DNA from 4 places in the Streptomyces sp. NBC_01410 genome. Region 1 is predicted to be linked to each of the others. Evidence: riboswitches for the same ligand, from Rfam matches in the RefSeq annotation. Region 1 holds a riboswitch; each other region holds the start of a gene.

Region 1 (4,943 bases):
ACGCGAGCGGCGGTCTGCTCACCGAGCAGCCGAATCCTGGTCGCGGTGGAGAACCGATCGCGGTCCTTCCCGGCCATGTCCCGCCTCCCCATTACGTACGTACGTCCCCGGACACGGTACGGGACCGCGGCCGGGGACGTACGGACGACGGGCTGGTCAGCCCTTGAAGCGCGGGAACGCCGAGCGGCCCGCGTACACCGCGGCGTCGTCGAGGATCTCCTCGATGCGCAGCAGCTGGTTGTACTTGGCGACGCGCTCGGAGCGGGCCGGGGCGCCGGTCTTGATCTGGCCGCAGTTGGTGGCGACGGCCAGGTCGGCGATGGTGACGTCCTCGGTCTCGCCGGAGCGGTGGGACATCATGCACTTGAAGCCGCTGCGCTGGGCGAGCTCCACGGCGTCCAGGGTCTCGGTCAGCGAACCGATCTGGTTGACCTTGACGAGCAGGGCGTTGGCCGCGCCGTCCTCGATGCCGCGGGCCAGGCGCTCCGGGTTGGTGACGAAGAGGTCGTCGCCGACGATCTGGACCTTGGTGCCCAGCTTGTCGGTGAGGACCTTCCAGCCGGCCCAGTCGTCCTCGAACAGCGGGTCCTCGATGGACACCAGCGGGTAGGAGGCGACGAGCTCCTCGTAGTACTCGGTCATCTCGGCGGCCGAGCGGGACTTGCCCTCGAACTCGTACGTGCCGTCCTTGTAGAACTCGGACGCGGCGACGTCGAGCGCGAGCGCGATGTCCTTGCCGGGGGCGTAACCGGCTTCCTTGATGGCCTCGAGGATCAGGTCCAGCGCGGCGCGGTTCGACTCGAGGTTCGGCGCGAAGCCGCCCTCGTCGCCGAGACCGGTGGACAGGCCCTTGGTCTTCAGGACCTTCTTCAGCGTGTGGTAGACCTCGGCGCCCCAGCGCAGGGCTTCGGAGAAGGACTCCGCGCCGATCGGGGCGATCATGAACTCCTGGATGTCCACATTGGAGTCGGCGTGCGAGCCGCCGTTCAGGATGTTCATCATCGGAACCGGCAGCAGGTGCGCGTTCGGGCCGCCCAGGTAGCGGAAGAGCGGCAGGTCGGAGGCCTCGGAAGCGGCGTGCGCCACGGCGAGCGAGACACCGAGGATGGCGTTGGCGCCGAGCGAGGACTTGTCCGGGGTGGCGTCCAGGTCGAACATCGCCTGGTCGATCAGGCGCTGCTCGGTGGCGTCGTAGCCGACGAGCTCCGGGCCGATCTGCTCGATGACGGCGAGGACGGCCTTCTCGACACCCTTGCCCTGGTAGCGGTTCTGGTCACCGTCGCGGAGCTCAAGAGCCTCGAACGCACCGGTGGAGGCGCCGGACGGAACGGCAGCACGGCCCGTGCTGCCGTCGTCGAGGCCAACCTCGACCTCGACCGTGGGATTGCCTCGGGAGTCCAGGATTTCCCGGGCTACGACGACGTCGATGGACGGCACGAGCATCTCCTTCTGGGATGTGACGCTGAAAGTGCAGGGTCTCTTTGGCCTTGCGGCAAGAGCCTAACCGGCGCGGGAGCATCGGTCGGCAGATGCCCGCCCGCTGGGACGAAAAACGGCATGAAGAGACTCGACGCAGGACAAACAGCGCGTGAACTACCTGGGGGTAACAGACAGAACCCCGGCCCGGCGCGCTGGGGGGAAAGCGCGCCGGGCCGGGGTGGCTGTGGGGATGAGGGCCCGCGGGGTCCGGTGGTCCGCCGGGTCCACCGGAGTCCCAGGGCTCCTCGGGTCAGCTCAGGTGGAGCTGCTGGCCCGGGAAGATGACGTCGGCGTCGCTGATGATGTCCTTGTTCAGCTCGAACAGCTTCTTCCAGCCGCCCTTGACCTTCTCGGCCTTCGCGATCTTGCCGAGGGTGTCGCCGGCCTTGACCTTGTACTCGCCGTCGCCCTTCTTCACTGCCTTCTTCGGGGCTGCGGGGCGCTCGGAGCGGGTGGTGGGGGCCTCGGCGCGCTTCTGGACCGGCTTCGCGGCCGGCTTCGACTGCTGCGTGGTGGCGGAGCCGCCGGTGTACGGCGTGTTGGACAGGTTCACGCCACAGCTCGGCCAGGCACCCTTGCCCTGACCCGCGAGGACCTTCTCGGCCACGGCTATCTGCTGGTCCTTGGAGGCCAGGTCGGCGCGGGAGGCGTAGGCGGTGCCACCGTAGGCGGCCCAGGTGGAGCTGGTGAACTGCAGGCCGCCGTAGAAGCCGTTGCCCGTGTTGATGGACCAGTTGCCGCCGGACTCGCACTGGGCGACGGCGTCCCACTCGGACGCGGTCGCGGCGGAGGCCGAGGTGGCACCCATCAGCGGGACGGCGACAGCGGCGCCGGTGACACCGGCGAGCGTGGCGATGCGGGTGAGCTTGGACGGGCGACGGTGCTTGGCTTTGCCGGAAAACAGCATGGAGCTTCTCCTCACCGACGCCTACGAGGTGAGCTGTCGGGTTCGGGCCAAGTGAGTTGCCCGGTCGCACGTCTTGCATGCGACTTCACCCCAAGCCGGTCTCCGCCGTCGATCTCTCAACGGCCGGGCACGGCGCTTACCTTGGGTCCCCCGCTCCTGCCTTCGGCGCTCTGAGCGACGACTACTCCCCCCGACCGACGGCAGGATTCGGCGTGACGGTCAGTGGTGCCCGCGGTGGCGAGCGGTTCAGACCGTAGACACACGACTCCCCGATGTTCAAAGACGAACATCGGGGAGAAATCGCCCATTTCACCGGGTAGGACATATACGTTTCCGCAGGTGACGGGCGGAATGGGTGATTCCGCCGGGGCAGATGCGTCACTTGGGACAAAGAGACCCTTGTCTCACTTGCGCAGAACCGGACATACAGCCGCGAACTACTCCTGATTCAGGCCCAGATCGAGGCTCTGGCCAGGAAGGATGAGGTCGGGGTTGCCGCCGACGGTCTCGCGGTTCTTCTCGTAGAGCTCGGTCCAGCCGCCGGAGAGCTTCTCCTTGTCGACGATCGCGGAGAGGCTGTCGCCCGGCAGGACGGTGTACTCGCCCGGCGCGGCGTCCGCACTGTCGACCTTGTCCGACTTGTCTGCTTCGGTACGTGCCGGCTCGTCGCCCCGGGAGGCGTGGCGCCCCGTTTCGCGCTCGCTGTCCGCACTGTCCGGCTCGGTCTCCTCAGGGGCCGCCTCACCGCGGTGCTTGCCGTCGCCCGCCGCCGCATCGGGGGCCGCGGTCGCCGACCCGGTCGGGTCCGCGGGCGGCGTGGTGGACGGCTCGGCGGACGGCTCGGCGGGCTTGGCGGTCGGCTTCGTGGACGCGGTCGGCGCCGGAGCCGTGCTCTGGGAGGGCGAGGGTGCGGTGCCCGGGTCGACGCCGGTCGCGGCGCCGTCGTTCTGCAGCCCGGCCATCGCCGCACAGCCGGCCCATGCGGCCGGACCCTGCGCGTCGAGGACCTTCTCGGCGACCGCGATCTGCTGCGAGCGGCTGGCGAGGTCGGCGGTGGGCGCGTACTCCGCGCCGCCGAAGGCCTGCCATGTCTCCTGGGACATCTGGAGTCCGCCGTAGTACCCGTTGCCGAGATCGGCGCTCCACATGCCGCCGCTCTCGCAATCGGCGACGCGGTCCCACGTGGAGGCATCGGCGGCGGAGGCCGAACCGGCTCCGAGAAGGGGGATCGCGATGGCCGATCCCGTCACCCCTGCCGCGACAACAATGGCCGGAGCCTGGCGGGGACGACGGTGGCGACCATGGCCGGAGAGCATGCGTTTGCCTTTCGCGTGACTGCTGAGACGGCAGTGAAAGTAGTCGCATTCGAGCGCACATCACAAGTCGATGCAGCGGAGATCACGTGAAAGTCACAGAATTGACAGTCCGTCAGGTTTGCCGAGGCGCGAACTCAACGGGCAGAGTGCGCAATCCACGCATAATCAGGCCCCCACGCCACCGCAAATCGGCCGGATCGCCCGCAAGCCGCAAGTCCGGCAATCTCCTGAGCAGCGTCGCGAGCGCGGTCTGCCCCTCCAGCCGGGCGAGCGGAGCGCCGAGGCAGTAGTGGATGCCGTGGCCGTACCCGAGATGCTGGTTGTCGCGCCGGGAGAGATCGAGGATGTCCGGCTCGTCGAAGCGCGCCGGGTCCCGGTTGGCGGCAGCGAGTACGACGAGTACGGGATCGCCCGCCGCGATCCGCTGCCCGCCGATGGTCAGCGGCTCGGTGGCAAACCGCCAGGTCGCGAGCTCCACGGGGCCGTCGTAGCGCAGCAGTTCCTCGACGGCCGTCGCCAGAAAGGGGTTTCCTGCTGGGGGTCCGGGGGTTACCCCCCGGGAAGACACAGCCTCGACGGCCGTCGCCAGAAGGGGGTTTCCTGCTGGGGGTCCGGGGGTTACCCCCCGGGAAGACACAGCCTCGACGGCCGTCGCCAGAAGGGGGTTTCCCGCTGGGGATCCGGGGGTCACCCCCCGGGTCTCCCCCGCGGCGAGGGACTGCTGCAGACGCTCGCGCTGTTCTGGGTTGCGCAGCAGCGCGTACACCCCGTTGCCGATGAGATTGACCGTCGTCTCGAAGCCCGCGAAGAGAAGGATGAAGGCCATCGCTGCGGCCTCGTTCTCGGTGAGGTGCTCGCCGTGGTCGCTCGCATGGATCAGCCCGGAGATCAGGTCGTCGCCGGGTTCTTCCCTTTTGCGGTGGATGAGTTCGGCGAGATAGCTCCGCATCTTCTTCACAGAGCGGGCGACTCCGCCGCGCGGGCCACCACCGTGGCGGATCATCATCCCCGCCCAGTCGCGGAAGTCGTCCTGGTCCTCGCGCGGGACGCCGAGCATGTCGCAGATGGCATAGATGGGCAGCGGGAACGCGAACTCGTGAATCAGGTCCGCCTCCCCCTTCTCCGCGAAGCCGTCGATGAGCCGGTCGGTCAACTCCTGTACGCGCGGGGCGAATTCGGCGACCACGCGCGGGGTGAACGCCTTCGACACCAGCCGCCGCAGCCGGGTGTGGTCCGGCGGG
Region 2 (4,943 bases), 800 kb from region 1:
ACGACGGGACGGATCCTGTGTCTGGTCAGGGCCTCCGACGAGCTCGACGGCATGGAGAGGATCCGCGCGAGTCACAAGCGGTACGTCCTCAGCGATCTGTCCAGCGAGCGTGTCCAGCCGGTCGTCGGCGACCTGGCCAAGCCCGGACTGGGGCTGCCTCCCGGCCTGTTCGAGGAGCTGGGGTCGACCATCGACGCCGTCTACCACTTCGGCGGCCAGGTCAACTTCATCTACCCGTACCACGAGTTGCGCGCGGCCAACGTCGAGGGAACATACGAGATCATCCGCCTCGCCGCCGACAGGGCAGTCCCCGTCCACTTCACCTCCAGCATGGCGGTGCTCGCCGGATTCGGGCCGGCCGGGGTGCGCGAGGTGACAGAGAGCACGCCGCTTCGCTTCCCGGACTATCTGTCGGTGGGATACGTGGAGGCCAAATGGGTCGGCGAGGCGCTGCTGAAGAAGGCGTCCGATGCGGGCCTGCCAGTCGCCATCTACCGCCTGATGGACATCACGGGCGGCAGCGGAACCAGCGTGATGAACACCAGCAGCGAGTTGGCCGCCCTCTTCGGCTTCATCGCGCGGACCGGGCTGTGCCCTGACGTCCGGCTGACGCTGGACTTCCTGCCGGCCGACCACCTCGCCCGCGCGATCGGACACATCTCCACCCACCATCCCGCACGCGGCGAGGTCTACCACCTCACCAACCCCCGTTCCACGCTGCTGCATTCACTCGCCGAGCGCCTGCGCCAGCGCGGTTACCCGGTCCAGGAGATCCCCTACGCCGAGTGGATAGCCGTTCTGGTGAAGTACGCGGCCGGGCACCCCACCGACCCGATAACCCCGTTCGTCCCGCTCTTCGTCGACCGTTGCAGCCGCGCCGACATCACCGTGAGCGAGATGTACTTCCAGGGCGTTTTCCCGGAGTTCACCCGCGACAACGCGGAACGGGCGCTGACGGACGCCGGGATCGACATTCCGCCGGTGGACGCGGAGATGATGGACCGCTTCATCGACTACCTTTCCCAGGCCGACTACGTCCGGCCCGGGAACAGCCAAGGGCACGGAGCGTCACGGTGGTGAACCGATGCCCCGACTGGGAGGCGCTGGACGTACGCAAAGCGGCGCCCGACGGTCCGGTGGCCTTCTCCGCCGACCTCAGTCCCGCCAGCCTCCTGGCGGCATACCGCGCCGGGGTCTATCCGTTCCCGGCGTCCGACGAGTACACCCGCGTCCTCAACGAGGTGGTCTTCGCCGATCAGGTCGAAGAGGGCCACATCCCGCTCGTGGGGGAGGAATCGGCCGATCCCTACGCCGTCTCCTGGTGGTCGCCCGACCCCAGGCCGGTACTGCCCGTCTCGGCCGCGCACCTGAGCCGGAGCCTCGCCCGGCGGGTGCGCAACCAGCTGCCGTGGTCGACGAGCCTGGACCAGAGGTTCGAGCAGGTCGTCCGCGAATGCGGCGCCGACCGCGACCCCCTGTGGCTCACCGAAGAGCTGATCGCAAGCTTGATCCGCCTGCAGGAGCTGGGTCATGCCCACAGCGTCGAGGTGTGGGAGGACGGCGATGTGGTCGGCGGCGTCTTCGGCCTCCAGGTCGGACCGGTCTTCAGCATGGACTCGATGTTCTTCCACCGTCCCGGTGCCTCGAAGGTCGCGGTGTCCGACCTCGCGGCGCGCTTCGCAGAGGCGGGCGGCGCGCTGCTCGACGCGCAGCGGGACAGCCCGCACGTCCGCGGCCTCGGCGCCCATCTCGTACCGCGCGAGCAATACGTGCGGGACCTGCGCGGCACCGCGCCGGGCAGCCTCCCGATACCCACCGCCACCTTGCCGGCCGGCCGCCTCGCCCAGCCGAGGGGACCGGGCTGACCGCGCCCGTCGCGTCGCTCACCCATTGGGTGAACCATGTCGGCGCTCCCCCGCCCGCCCGGGATGAAGCGCGGCTCCCGTCGGCATTCAGGTGAACGGCACCGCGACTGGCGGTACCGCCCTGGCGAGCGCCACCGAGGACGGCGAACCTGAATGCGGCGGCCGATCACCAGCCGCGCCCAGACCACGGCATCCCTCGTCGGAAAGGTCCGCCCGGCATGTCACTCACCTATCCGGACCGGGTCCACACCGCCCTCAGGGTGGGCGGAGCCTGCGTCCTGCTTGCCCTGGCCGGCTGTTCGAGCAACGGCGACGGCAACGGCAATGACACCGCCACCCCCGCAACCACCAGCGCCTCATCCGCCCCAAGCACCTCCAACGTCGGCGCGGCGAACATCGCGATCAAGAACTTCACCTTCATCCCGGCGACACTTCAGGTACGCCCCGGAACGAAGGTCATCGTCGAGAACCAGGACTCGGTCACGCACACCCTGACCGCCACCGGGGACAAGCCATTCGACACCGGCGACATCGATCCCGGCGAAACAGCCACCTTCATCGCTCCGTCCACATCCGGCAGCTATCCCTACATCTGCACCATCCACACGAACATGAAAGGCACCCTCACCGTGAGCTGACGCCCCGGGTCGGCTCACACCGCAGGACCCAAAGCCAGCCAGGCTGCGACGGCTTCGGCGATGGGCTGACCGGTCTCCAGTTGGACGAAGCCGAACTGCCCGCCCTGATTGCACTCCAGGAACCACCAGGTGCCGTCACCGTCCTCAGCGAAGTCGAAGGCGCCGTACGCGAGCTGGGCGAGCGACATATAGGCGCCGACCGCCTTCGCGATGCGGGTGGGTACCTCGGCCGGAGCCCAGGCACCGCCGTTGTCGGCGAAACGCCAGTCCACCTCGTCCGGGTCGGACGCCCGCCGCGCGGCGAACAGCTCGTCCCCCACACAGGTCAGCCGGATGTCCGCACGCTTGGGCACGCGCTGCTGCAGGAGCGTGGGGCCGGCGGTCACCGCGCCGAAGTCGGCGTCCGGCCCGACGGGGGTGGTGGGCAGTGCCAGCGCCGGGTCGCCGGGATGCGCTCCCGAAACCGGCTTCACGACGAGGTCCGGGTACTGGGCGGCGAACTCGCGCGCAACCCGCGGAAAGCCGGTGATCAGCGTGGGGGGTACGGCGAAGCCGCTGCGGTGGGCGACGCGCAGCTGCCACGGTTTCCAGCGGGCCTGCGCGGCGGCCGCCGGATGGTTCATCCAGCGCACCCCTGTGCAGTTCAGCGTTCCGTACAGGGCCTGTTCGGCCTCGGCGGTGAGCCATGCGGACTGATGGGCGGCACGCGCTGCCGGACGGCCGGGCCTGCGTACCCAGACCGAGCGCAGTCCGCTCATGCTCACCACACGACCACCGGCCGACAGGTGCCCGTCGAAGTCGCCCCGCACGTATTCGGCCGACACGGCAACCTGGCCCGGGAGATCGGCAGGATCCAGGCGTACGACCGGGACTCCCGCTCCATCCAGGACGGACACCACCATGTCCGCGGTCACGTCCTCCTCGCAGGTCAGTACGAGCACGGTCATGGGGCGACCGTCAGTCATCGAAGTGCGTCTGGGAACCGGCGGTGGACGTGGTGGTGCCGCACGCCAGCAGCAGGTCGCGGTCGCTGATGGCCGGGCGGCCGTCGGGCAGGACGTTCAACTGACGCAGGGGGTCATAGGCGTAGGGGACCACGGCCGGCGGGTTCACGGCGGGCCGGGCGTAGTTCAGTGCGAACGGTCTCGCGTCCCAGCCCGTCGAGACCACGGTGCCGCCGGTTGCTGCGGTTTCGGCGTCGATGGGGCCGTCGAGCCGGCGGGTGGTGGCGTGGGGGTGTGGGACGCGGTGTCTTCCGACTGCGGATATCACGGTGGCTCCTACTCCGAACGCCTGCGAGGTGAGCTGTCGGGTTCGGGCTGGAGAGTTGCCCGGCCGTGGTTCTCACGGCTTCACCCCAAGCCGCCGGATACGCGTTGTCCCGTACGGCGCAAGTGGGTCCCCCGCTCCTGCCTGCGGTGTGGTGATGTGCTGCCGCGCGCCGGGGGCAGGATTCGGCGGTCCGGCCGCGCGGTGTTCGACTTCTCCGAACGCCGAGCACGTTAGGGGGACCTTGTGTTCGAGCACAAGGTCTCCACAAGCGGACTTGCATCAACTGGCTTTTCCTACAGGGGAGTTCGTGATATGTACGCCCGGTACCCCCGGTAAGGGGGGATGCGTGCAGGCGTTTGCGTGTGGACAATCCAGGCTGCTATGACGGTGTCGACCCGCGACCACAGCGCGTCTGGCGGGCGGCCATCGGCTGCGTCCCGCGCGGCGGCTGGGTGAAGTGGCGGGGTGGAGGCCGAGCAACTGGCGGACCCCGACCAGGTGCGGATCAGCGCCCGGCAGCACGGCAAGGAGATCTTCGCCAGCGTGGTCACCTCACCCTGGCCGCCGTACCCAGCGCGCACGGCGCCTGACATGCGCCCCTTACGCCCCCGCCGCAGACCCGCACCCCGTAGGCCGCGGTCAGTCCGACCGGGGCTCATCGGGCGGGGTCGGCGGTGGCGGCCGCGTCCCGCAGCGCGTCCAACAGGCCGCGCAGGGCCGGCTGTTCGAGGGCGGTCTCCCGGGCGGCGGCCGAGATCACCCGGAGCGGCTCGGGGTTGCGGACCGGGCGCACGACGACACCGGGGTGCTGGTTGCGCAGCCCGAGCCGCGGCATCAGACCCACGCCGAGACCGGCCGCGACGAAGCCCTGCGCGGTGGCGTAGTCCTCGCTCTGGATGACGAAGTCGGGGCTGAAGCCGGCCGCCGCGCAGGAGTCGATGACGGGTTCGAGGCAGGGGCCGGGGGGCTCGCTGCCGACCCACTGCTCACCGGACAACTCGTGCAGGTCGATCACCTCCTTGCCGGCGAGCGGATGGCCGTGGGGCAGTACGGCCGCGTACGGGTCGTCGAGGAGGTGGACGAGCCGGAAGCCGTTGCCTGTGCGGTGCTGCGCCTGGACGACCACGGCCAGGTCGGCCCGGCCCCGCGCCACCTCCTGGAACGGGTC
Region 3 (4,943 bases), 2.7 Mb from region 1:
CACATGAGAGACTGGTCTAGACAACCGTTGAGACTTGAAGGGCAACACCATGGCTGAGCGCCGCGTCAATGTCGGCTGGGCCGAGGGCCTTCACGCCCGCCCCGCTTCCATCTTCGTCCGTGCCGCCACGGCTGCCGGCGTCCCCGTGACGATCGCCAAGGCCGACGGCAACCCGGTCAACGCCGGCTCCATGCTCGCCGTGCTCGGCCTGGGCGCGCAGGGCGGCGAGGAGATCGTGCTCGCTTCCGAGGCGGACGGCGCCGAGGCGGCCCTGGACCGGCTGGCCAAGCTGGTCGCCGAGGGGCTCGAGGAGCTTCCCGAAACGGTCTGAGCGGCTGAGCAGAATGCGCCCGGCGGCACGCAGCCGCGGTCTCCCGAATTGGGGCGACCGCGGCTGTGCACATTTTCCGGTCCGACGTTCATTTCCGCGCCCGGCTCCATGAATTCGGGCAGCAGAAAAGAAGCCCCGCGAATATCCTTCCCTTTGTATACGGCGCGCCTGTTAATGGCGGACGCTCGTGGTGTTTACGGCATGTTGCGAAGTCCTCACCCGCTCGGGACGGCGCAGCCGGTGCGCCGACGCGGCCCGCTCCGCGTGCACAGCCGTCAGCGCGCGGGCCCGCTCCACGTCGCCGCGCGCCACCGCGTCCACGATCGCGCCGTGCTCCGCCCAGGAGTCCACGGGCGTGGCGGGCTGTTCGACGGCGTACATCCAGGCGATCTTGTGCCGCAGCTGGGTGAGCAGGGCGATCAGCCCCGGGCTGCCGGAGGCCTGGGCGAGGGTCTCGTGGAACCAGCCGCCCAGTGAGCGCAGGTCCTCGCCCTGGCCGCGGCGTGCGCGCTCCTGGCCCAGCCTGACCAGGCCGCGCAGGACCTTCAGGTGCGCTTCCGTACGCCGCTGTGCCGCGCGGGCCGCGCCGAGGGGCTCCAGCAGCATCCGGACCTCCAGCAGGTCGGCCGCCTCCTGCTCGGTGGGCTCGGCGACACAGGCACCCGCGTGCCGGCGGGTGGTGACGAAGCCCTCGGACTCCAGGGTGCGCAGGGCCTCGCGCACCGGGACCCGGGAGACGCCGTAGCGGCGCGCCAGCTGCTCCTCGGTGAGCCGGCTGCCGCGCTCGAATACACCGGAGACGATGTCGTCGCGGATCGCCGTGCATACCGAGTGCGCGGGAATGCGCATGACCGAACCTCCGCTTTAATCCGCGCGAAACGCAGCCGATTGGCGTCTGTTCGGTGACTCTATTGCAGTGGGCCGGATTTTCCGATGGCACCCGGGAATCCATGGATATCTTTTGGCCAGGGCTCCGAACGCCGAAGGCCCCGGCAGGAAGCCGGGGCCTTCTCGCGCGCCCGCGCTCGGGCGCTGTTCTGCTGTTCTCAGACGCTGACGCCGTGGGCGCGCAGGTACGCGAGGGGGTCGATGTCGGAGCCGTAGTCGGGGCCGGTGCGTGCCTCGAAGTGGAGGTGCGGCCCGGTGGTGTTGCCGGTCGCGCCGGAGAGGCCTATCTGCCGGCCCGGGGTGACGCTCTCGCCCACCGAGACCGAGATCGAGGAGAGGTGGCCGTACTGCGTGTACGAGCCGTCCTTCATCTTGATCACGACGTTGTTGCCGTAAGCGCCGCCCCAGCCGGCCTCGACGACGGTGCCGGAGCCGACCGCGTGCACGGTGGTGCCGGAGGCGGCGTGGAAGTCGATGCCGGTGTGGCTGCCGGAGGACCAGACGGCGCCGCCGGTCTTGTAGCCCGTGGAGACGTACGAGCCGCTGATCGGCGCGACGAAGGAGTTGAGGCGCTTGCGCTCGGCCTCGCGGGCGGCGCGCTCCTTGGCCTCGCGGGCGGCCTTGACGCGGGCCTCGGCCTTGCGCTTGGCCTCCTCGGCCGCCTTCGCCTTGGCGATGGCCTCGGCGGCCTCCTGCTTCTGGGCGGCGGCCTGGTCGGCGATCTGGTCCGCGAGGGTGTCGGCGGTGACGACCTGGGTCAGGCCGGTGTCCTCGACGGGGGCCATGCCCGGGGTGGCGGCGAGCGCCGGGGAAGCGAGGGTTCCGATGACGCCGGTGGTGGCAAGGGCCGCTGCGCCCGCCATGTTCGCGCTCCTGCGCGACAGGCGGCTCGGGGCACGGTGCTTCCCGGTGGCACGGGTGAACGCCATGAAGTGGCTGGTCCTTTCCTTCCTTCTCGCCTACCGGGTTAGCTGACGGGTTCGGAGCAGGAAGGTCTCCTACGGGCCCCTCCGTACGGATACGAAGGCGTCCGATTCACCCCAGGGACTGAGTGGGTCCCCGGCTCCCCAGGCTCGCGCCAGACGGGGACTCGGCGATGGCTGTCCGATGCCGCGGATGCGACGGGCTACTGGCGAACAGCCGGACCGACGCTAGGCGGGCCGACTTTCAATCACCAAACAGACAGGCCCTTTTGTCGTGCATCCCACAGGGCAGACAGGCAGCCTCCGCAATAAACCGGACATAGCACGGAACCCCGGCACCGCTTGGATGCCGGGGTTCCGCTTGTCTGTTGCGCCGGGTTCAGCCGGAGTTGTCCGGATCGCGCGAGGGGCAATCAGCCGGTGACAACGGTCACTTCGCCGATACCCAGCGCCCTGACAGGCTCCTCGATCTGCGAGGCGTCTCCGACGAGCACCGTGACCAGACGGTCCACCGGGAAGGCGCTGACGGCCGCCGCCGTCGCCTCCACGGTGCCGGTCTCGGCCAGCCGCACGTACAACTGCGCCTGGTAGTCGTCCGGGAGGAACTGCTCGACCTGGTCGGCGAGCGTGCCCGCGACGGACGCGGCCGTCTCGAACTTCAGCGGCGCGACACCCACCAGGTTCTGCACCGCGACGTCACGCTCGGCGTCGGTCAACCCCTCGGCGGCGAGCGTCCGCAGCACCTTCCACAGGTCGTCCAGCGCCGGTCCGGTGTTGGGCGTGTCCACCGAGCCGCTGATCGCCAGCATCGAGGCGCCCGAGCCGTCCGGGGCGGACCGCAGCACCTGGCCGAAGGCCCGTACGCCGTAGGTGTAGCCCTTCTCCTCGCGCAGCACGCGGTCCAGGCGCGAGGTGAGGGTGCCGCCGAGGCAGTACGTGCCGAGCACCTGCGCGGGCCATACGCGGTCGTGCCGGTCCGCGCCGATCCGGCCGATCAACAGCTGGGTCTGCACGGCGCCCGGGCGGTCCACGATGACCACGCGGCCGGTGTCTTCCGCCGTGATCGGAGGTACGGGGCGGGGCTTGGCGCTGTCGCCCGTCCAAGTGCCGAAGGTCTCGGCGAGAACGGCGTCCAGGTCGACCCCGGTGAGGTCTCCGACGATCACCGCGGTGGCTGTGGCGGGCCGGACGTGCGCCTCGAAGAAGGCACGCACGGCCGCGGAGTCGATCCGGGCCACCGTCTCCTCGGTGCCCTGGCGGGGGCGCGACATACGGGCGGCGGCCGGGAAGAGCTCCTTGGAGAGCTCCTTGGCCGCGCGGCGGGCCGGGTTGGCCGTCTCGTGCGGGATCTCGTCGAGGCGGTTGCGTACGAGCCGCTCCACCTCGCTGTCGGCGAAGGCGGGCGCGCGCAGGGCCTCGGCGAGCAGGCCGAGCGCCTTGGGCAGCCGGGAGACCGGGACCTCCAGGGAGACCCGGACGCCGGGGTGGTCGGCATGCGCGTCAAGGGTGGCGCCGCAGCGCTCCAGCTCGGCGGCGAACTCCTCCGCGGTGTGCTTGTCGGTGCCCTCCGACAGGGCGCGCGCCATGATCGTGGCGACGCCGTCGATGCCCTCGGGCTCGGCGTCCAGCGGGGCGTCGAGGGAGAGCTCGACGGCCACCACCTGCTGGCCGGGGCGGTGGCAGCGCAGCACGGTCAGGCCGTTGTCCAGTGTGTCGCGCTCGGGGGCGGGAAACGCCCAGGGCCTGGCCTCCCCCGCCGTGGGCTGCGGGTGGTACGTCATCGTCACGGCAGCGTCGCTCACTGGTCCGCCTCTTCCTCTTCGTTGCTTCCCTCGGGCGCCGAGACGGGTTCGTACACCAGCACCGCCCTGTTGTCGGGGCGCAGCCGCGCCTTGGCGACCGCCTGCACCTCCTCGGCGGTGACCTCGAGCACCCGCTGCACGGCGGTCAGCGCCAGCTGCGGGTCGCCGAACAGCACGGCGTACCGGCACAGTTCGTCGGCGCGGCCCGCGACCGTGCCGAGCCTGTCGAGCCACTCGCGCTCCAACTGGGCCTGCGCGCGCTCCATTTCCTCGGGCGTGGGGCCGTCGGCGGCGAACCGCGCCAGCTCCTCGTCGACCGCGGCCTCGATCTCCGGGACCTCGACACCGCCGGACGTCTTGACGTCCAGCCAGCCGAGAGAGGGGGCGCCGGCGAGGCGCAGCAGACCGAACCCGGCGGCGACGGCCGTCTGGTCGCGTCGCACCAGACGGTTGTGCAGCCGGGAGGACTCGCCGCCGCCGAGAACGGTGAGCGCGAGATCCGCGGCGTCGCACTCGCGGGTGCCGTCGTGCGGCAGCCGGTAGGCGGCCATCAGCGCCCGCGCGGGGACCTCCTCGCGGATCTCCTCGCGCAACTGCTCGCCGATGACCTCGGGCAGCGAGCCGTCGCGCGGGGGCTGCTTGCCGTCGTGCGAGGGGATCGAGCCGAAGTACTTCTCGATCCAGGCGAGCGTTTCCACCGGGTCGATGTCGCCGACGACCGACAGCACGGCGTTGTTCGGCGCGTAGTACGTACGGAAGAAGGCGCGGGCGTCCTCGAGGGTCGCCGCGTCCAGGTCGGCCATCGAGCCGATCGGGGTGTGGTGGTACGGGTGGCCCTCGGGGTAGGCGAGAGCAGTCAGCCGCTCGAAGGCCGTGCCGTACGGGACGTTGTCGTAGCGCTGGCGGCGCTCGTTCTTGACGACGTCGCGCTGGTTCTCCATCGACTCGTCGTCGAGTGCGGCGAGCAGCGAGCCCATCCGGTCGGCCTCCAGCCAGAGC
Region 4 (4,943 bases), 4.3 Mb from region 1:
GACCCCACGGGCACGCCCGAGCCCACCCATCTCGTCCTCGTCAACGCGGCGGGGGCACGGTCCCTGTGGCCGGTATACCTGCCCGTGCCGGCCGGTTGGGCCACGGAACACGGCCCCGCCTCACACGAGGACTGTCTGCGGGCCGTGACGCCCGCGCAGTCCGCGCCGCCCGGCTGACCCGGCTGAGCGGAAAGCCGGGATACGAATTCCGGCGACCTTGCGGCGCCCCTGCCCCCTGCGGACGAATTCGGCGACCGCATTCCCGATTCCCGGCCGGAACATGTCAGCGATATGTCAGACGAGGGGGAACGACCGACAACTGACAAGCCCTGCCTTCATAGTGAGGAAGGGGCCCAGCAGGGGCGCATATTCCACGGTGCCACAAACCGGCATCCACTTCTCATTGTTCTGGAGGAACAAGCATGTCCCGCACCCGAAGCACCATTCGCCGCCGGGTCCTACTCGCCGCCGCCATAACCGCCACCTGCGCGCTCGGCCCGGCCGGCATTGCCATGGCTGCCGCCCCGGCGCAGGTGCACACGCTCCAGGCGTCCTACACGGTCGACTCCGCCCAACTGGGCCAGGGGCTCTACCAGTCCGCCTACTCCGCGCGGAACAACGTCCTGTGGGTCACCAGCTCGGTCGGATACCCCCCGGTCACCAAGACCCAGCTGCTCAAGGTGGACCCGGCGACCCTGAAGGTGAAGGCCGCCTACACGCCGCCCCTCAAGGACGAGGCCACCGGTGCGCGGGAGGCCGTCTACGGGGTGGCCGTCGACGACGTCCACAACACCGTGTGGACCACCAACACGCTCGACAACTCCCTTGCCGTCTACAGCCAGCGGACCGGCGAGCACCTGGCCTCGCTGCCCGGTGTGAAGCACGCCCGTGACGTCGTCGTCGACCAGAAGCGCAACCTGGCCTGGACCGCCGGGCTCGAGGACGGCAGCATCGTCGCCTTCGACACCCGTACATACCAGGAGAAGAAGCGCGTCACGGTCACGGGCGCGACACCCGCGGGCGTGGCCGTCGACGAGCGCACCGGCACGGTCTACGCGGCCGATCTGACCAACGGTCAGCTCATCGAGGTCTCCCCGGCATCCGACAAGCCCCGGCTGATCCCCGCCGGTAAGGGCACGATCGACGTCGCGCTGTCCGCCGACGGCCGGACCGCCTACGCCGCCAATCAGGCCAGCGGTTCCCTCGCCGTCATCGATCTGCGGGCGGGAGTGGTGCAGAAGGAGATCGCGACGGGAGCGGGCGCCCTCGCGGTCGCGACCGACGCGTGCACGGGCAACGTCTTCGTTGCGAACAGGGAATCCGGTACGACCTCGGTGGTCGACCCCCGCAAGGGACTCGTTCTCGCGAACCTCGCGACCGGTGCGAACACGGACCATGTCGTCATCACGCGCGGCACGGCCTATGTCGTCGACAAGGCGGCGGTCGGGGCCGAGGCGATGGACTCCATCCACCGCATCCGCGCGACCGGCTGACCGGCCGCAGCACCTGAGCGCTCCGGACGGCGGGCTCCGCCGGCCGGAGCGCTCTGCTCTGTCCCGGCCCGGTCCCGCGTGCGCGCCCCGAAAAGCTCCTTGATGTCCGAAAAAGCCCGCATAGGCGGTTCATCTTTATTGTTATTCGATGCCCGCATAAGAGGAACCCGGGCGAATTCCATTTATCCGGCGCGCACCGCCGCAAACCGGACTCGGTTGCCTTCCCCCTCAGTGAAATGGGTCACGTCAGGCAGCGCCCGCGCATGGCGGCGTGGCGCCCAGTCCCGTTCTGCAGAAAGAAAGTTGAGATTCTCGATCTTGCCGACCGGCGGAAATTTCTCGCGAATAATCCGCCTCGCGAATTGAAATGTGAATTCGGGACTTGTTTCGCCCGGTCTGACTCGCTTACGGTCACGACAACCCGGATGGACCGCCGAATCCTGCCGCCGTCCGGAAACCGCACCCACCCACTCACGTACGTACGGCAGGAGCGGGGGACCCAGGTAAGCCGCCGATCCGGAATACGGAACGGCTTGGGGTTAAGCCGCCGTCACAATGCGGCCGGGCATCTCCAGCCCGAACCCGACAGCTCACCTCGCAGGCGACGGAGAGGAATTCGTCATGCCCGCAAAGGGTAAGCACCGCCGTCCCAAGTCCCGTGCACTCAGCCGCGGTCTCGTCGTCGCGGGCACGGGCAGCGCCGCACTCGTCCTGCCGGTGATCGCCACGACCGCCGCCTCCGCGCAGACGGCACCGCAGTCCACTCCCGCCGCCAAGGCCTCGGCCGCTGCTCCCGCCCTCGCGAAGAAGGCCGGCGCCACGACCTACTCCGTCGTCGCGGGGGACTCCCTTTCCAAGATCGCGGACCAGCTCAACGTCAGCGGCGGCTGGAAGAAGCTCTACAAGGACAACCGCAAGGTCGTCGGTGACGACCCGCGGCTGATTCACCCGGGCCTCAAGCTGACGATCGGCAAGAAGGCCAAGGCGGCCCCCGCCGCCGACCGGGCAGACCGGGCCGAGCGGGCAGACCGCTCCAAGCGGACGACCAAGCTGACCCCGGCGAAGAGTGCCCCCGCCGCGAAGCCGAAGAAGACGTACTCCAACGACCTCGACGGCTGGATCAAGGAGTCGCTGGACGTCATGGCCAAGCACGGCATCCCCGGCAGCTACGACGGCATCCACCGCAACATCATGCGCGAGTCCTCGGGCAACCCGCTGGCCATCAACAACTGGGACTCCAACGCCGCGGCCGGAACGCCGTCCAAGGGCCTCCTTCAGGTCATCGACCCCACGTTCTTCGCCTACCACGTGCCCGGAACGTCGATGGACAGCTACGACCCGGTCGCCAACATCACCGCCGCGTGCAACTACGCCGCCGACAAGTACGGCTCGATCGACAACGTGAACGGCGCCTACTGAGCCTCACAGGTCGCGGCGGTTCACGACCACCAGGCCGAGAACCGCCGCCACGAGCGGCCGGGCCGTGCGGGCCCTTTACCTCACCGGTCCTTCGAGAGCGCGAGCAGCTCGGCGAAGAGACCCCCGGCGTGGACCAGGTCCTCGTACCGGCCCTGCTCGGTGATCCGGCCCTCCTCCATGACGATGATGCGGTCCGCCAGCCGGGTGTTCTCCAGCTGATGTGTCACCACGACCGTGATGCGGTCGGCGGAGATCGCCTTGATCGCCTCGAGGATGCCATGTTCACCGCGCGCGTCCATCTGCGACGTCGGCTCGTCCAGGATCAGTAGGGAAGGCCGCCGGTACAGAGCGCGTGAGCAGACCAGACGCTGCCACTGTCCGCCCGACAGCTCGGATCCGCCGTACAGTTCGCGCGCCAGCAGCGTGTCGAGTCCCTTGGGCAGGTCGTCGATCGCCGCGCGCATCCCCACGGCGTCGACGGCGTCCCACACCGGCCCGTCGTCGAAGGTCCGGGGCTGCCCCAGCGTGACGTTCTCCCTTGCGCGCAGGGGCCATTGGGCGAAGATCTGCGGGACCAGCCCGGTCCCCGCCCACACGGAGTCGGGGTCGGCGTCGGCGAGATCGACGTCACCCCAGGTCACCCGGCCCTTGTCGGCCAGGAAGATACCGGTGATCAGCCGCGTCAGGGTCGACTTGCCCGAGCCGTTCTCCCCGACGATCGCGACGATCTCGCCACGGCGGAGCGTGAGGGAGACATGGTCGACGGCCGGCGCCTCCTTGCCGGGGTACTGGTAGACCACCTCATCGAGCCGGATCTCCTCCACGCTCCCCGGGGCGGTCAACGCACCACGTGTGGGGGCGAGTTGCTCGGCCAGGTCGAGGAAAGACCGCATGTCGGCCAGGTACAGGCTGGTATGGAACATCGCAGCGCCGTTGATGACGAGCTGCGAGAGAGCGGCCAGCGTCGTCTGAACGGCGACAACCGCGGTCGCGGCGATGGCGATGCCGACTCGGCCGGTCATCGCGAGCCAGGCCAGTGTGGCCCAGGTGCAGAGGAGGAACAGCCCGCCGAGAGCGGAGGTGGCCAGGACGATGCGCAGCATCCGGGGCGCGATCGTGAGGGTGCGCCGGTCGATACGGTCCGACAGCGTGCGGTACCAGAACAGCAGGTAGTCGGTCATGCCGTTCGCACGGACCTCGTCGCCGTACTTGGACATTGTCGCCCACCAGCGCATCATTCCGCGGACGTTGCGGTCGGCCACATTGGCGTAGTGGGTCTCGTAGTCCACCTTGGCCGAGAGTACGGCGCCGATACCGGCCGGGAGCACGGCGAGCAACAGCAGCGGCAGCATCAGCGGGTGCATCAGCGTCAGGACACCACCGGCGGCGACCATGCGCACCAGCGCGGCCGTGAACCGCTGCGCGTCCTTCACCATCATCGTCGTGCGGACCACGCCCATCTCCGCGGCTTCCTGCCGGTCGGCGAACCCGTCCTTGCTGTAGGCGGACGCCTCGACCCGGCAGACCGCCTCGACGAGCGCGGTGTCGGCCGCCGTGGTCAGCGTGGGCGTGATCCGGGCGTCCGCATACGAGGCGAAGGCACCGGCGATCCGTCCCGCGGCGGCCGCGATTCCGACGACCAGCAGCGCGGGGAACGCCGCGTGGAGGCGGGCGGAGACTTCGCCGCCGCCGAGGAGGGGATGCATCGCGCGGGCGGTGAATGCCAGCAGTACGGCAGCCGCGACACCTGTGAGGACCTGGCAGGCCAGCAGAAGAATCACAGCCGCGCGGTCGATACGCCAGGCCATCCGGGAGGTCTGCCCCAGCACCGAGGGAAGGCGGGAGCACAGGGCGGTGAACGAGACCTCGCCGAGGGGGTTCTTGCCGAAGTGGCCCTCGAAGGTGATCTCCGCGGGCGGGGGAGGCGGCGGCGTTGCCGCATTGGCCGCGGCGGAGTCGGAGCCGGTCACCTGCCGACCTCCACACATGTGGACGTGGACGCGCGCGGGCCGAGGTGAACCCTGCCGGCCC

The links. Region 1 has a riboswitch for cyclic di-AMP ahead of OG741_RS16715 (transglycosylase family protein). Riboswitches for the same ligand answer to the same signal wherever they lie in the genome.
Region 2: linked by a shared signal. The riboswitch ahead of tgmA (putative ATP-grasp-modified RiPP) and the one ahead of OG741_RS16715 (transglycosylase family protein) in region 1 are both predicted to bind cyclic di-AMP.
Region 3: linked by a shared signal. The riboswitch ahead of OG741_RS29515 (M23 family metallopeptidase) and the one ahead of OG741_RS16715 (transglycosylase family protein) in region 1 are both predicted to bind cyclic di-AMP.
Region 4: linked by a shared signal. The riboswitch ahead of OG741_RS36025 (transglycosylase SLT domain-containing protein) and the one ahead of OG741_RS16715 (transglycosylase family protein) in region 1 are both predicted to bind cyclic di-AMP.

Annotation. Positions count from the first base shown of each region.
Region 1 is NZ_CP109530.1:3,671,994-3,676,936, forward strand. Features, by position in the region: gene OG741_RS16705 (septum formation initiator family protein) at 1-77, opposite strand, end outside; gene eno (phosphopyruvate hydratase) at 157-1,443, opposite strand; gene OG741_RS16715 (transglycosylase family protein) at 1,730-2,386, opposite strand; cyclic di-AMP (ydaO/yuaA leader) riboswitch at 2,390-2,564, opposite strand; gene OG741_RS16720 (transglycosylase family protein) at 2,824-3,702, opposite strand; gene OG741_RS16725 (cytochrome P450) at 3,815-4,943, opposite strand, start outside.
Region 2 is NZ_CP109530.1:2,867,820-2,872,762, forward strand. Features, by position in the region: gene OG741_RS13145 (amino acid adenylation domain-containing protein) at 1-1,080, shown strand, start outside; gene OG741_RS13150 (leucyl/phenylalanyl-tRNA--protein transferase) at 1,077-1,865, shown strand; gene OG741_RS13155 (cupredoxin domain-containing protein) at 2,084-2,503, shown strand; gene tgmB (ATP-grasp ribosomal peptide maturase) at 2,518-3,450, opposite strand; gene tgmA (putative ATP-grasp-modified RiPP) at 3,461-3,673, opposite strand; cyclic di-AMP (ydaO/yuaA leader) riboswitch at 3,779-3,934, opposite strand; gene OG741_RS13170 (LysR family transcriptional regulator) at 4,431-4,943, opposite strand, start outside.
Region 3 is NZ_CP109530.1:6,413,503-6,418,445, reverse strand. Features, by position in the region: gene OG741_RS29525 (HPr family phosphocarrier protein) at 50-331, shown strand; gene OG741_RS29520 (GntR family transcriptional regulator) at 503-1,180, opposite strand; gene OG741_RS29515 (M23 family metallopeptidase) at 1,378-2,148, opposite strand; cyclic di-AMP (ydaO/yuaA leader) riboswitch at 2,161-2,325, opposite strand; gene OG741_RS29510 (M16 family metallopeptidase) at 2,556-3,944, opposite strand; gene OG741_RS29505 (pitrilysin family protein) at 3,941-4,943, opposite strand, start outside.
Region 4 is NZ_CP109530.1:7,927,249-7,932,191, forward strand. Features, by position in the region: gene OG741_RS36015 (MbtH family NRPS accessory protein) at 1-177, shown strand, start outside; gene OG741_RS36020 (YncE family protein) at 423-1,493, shown strand; cyclic di-AMP (ydaO/yuaA leader) riboswitch at 1,948-2,110, shown strand; gene OG741_RS36025 (transglycosylase SLT domain-containing protein) at 2,115-2,912, shown strand; gene OG741_RS36030 (ATP-binding cassette domain-containing protein) at 2,993-4,882, opposite strand.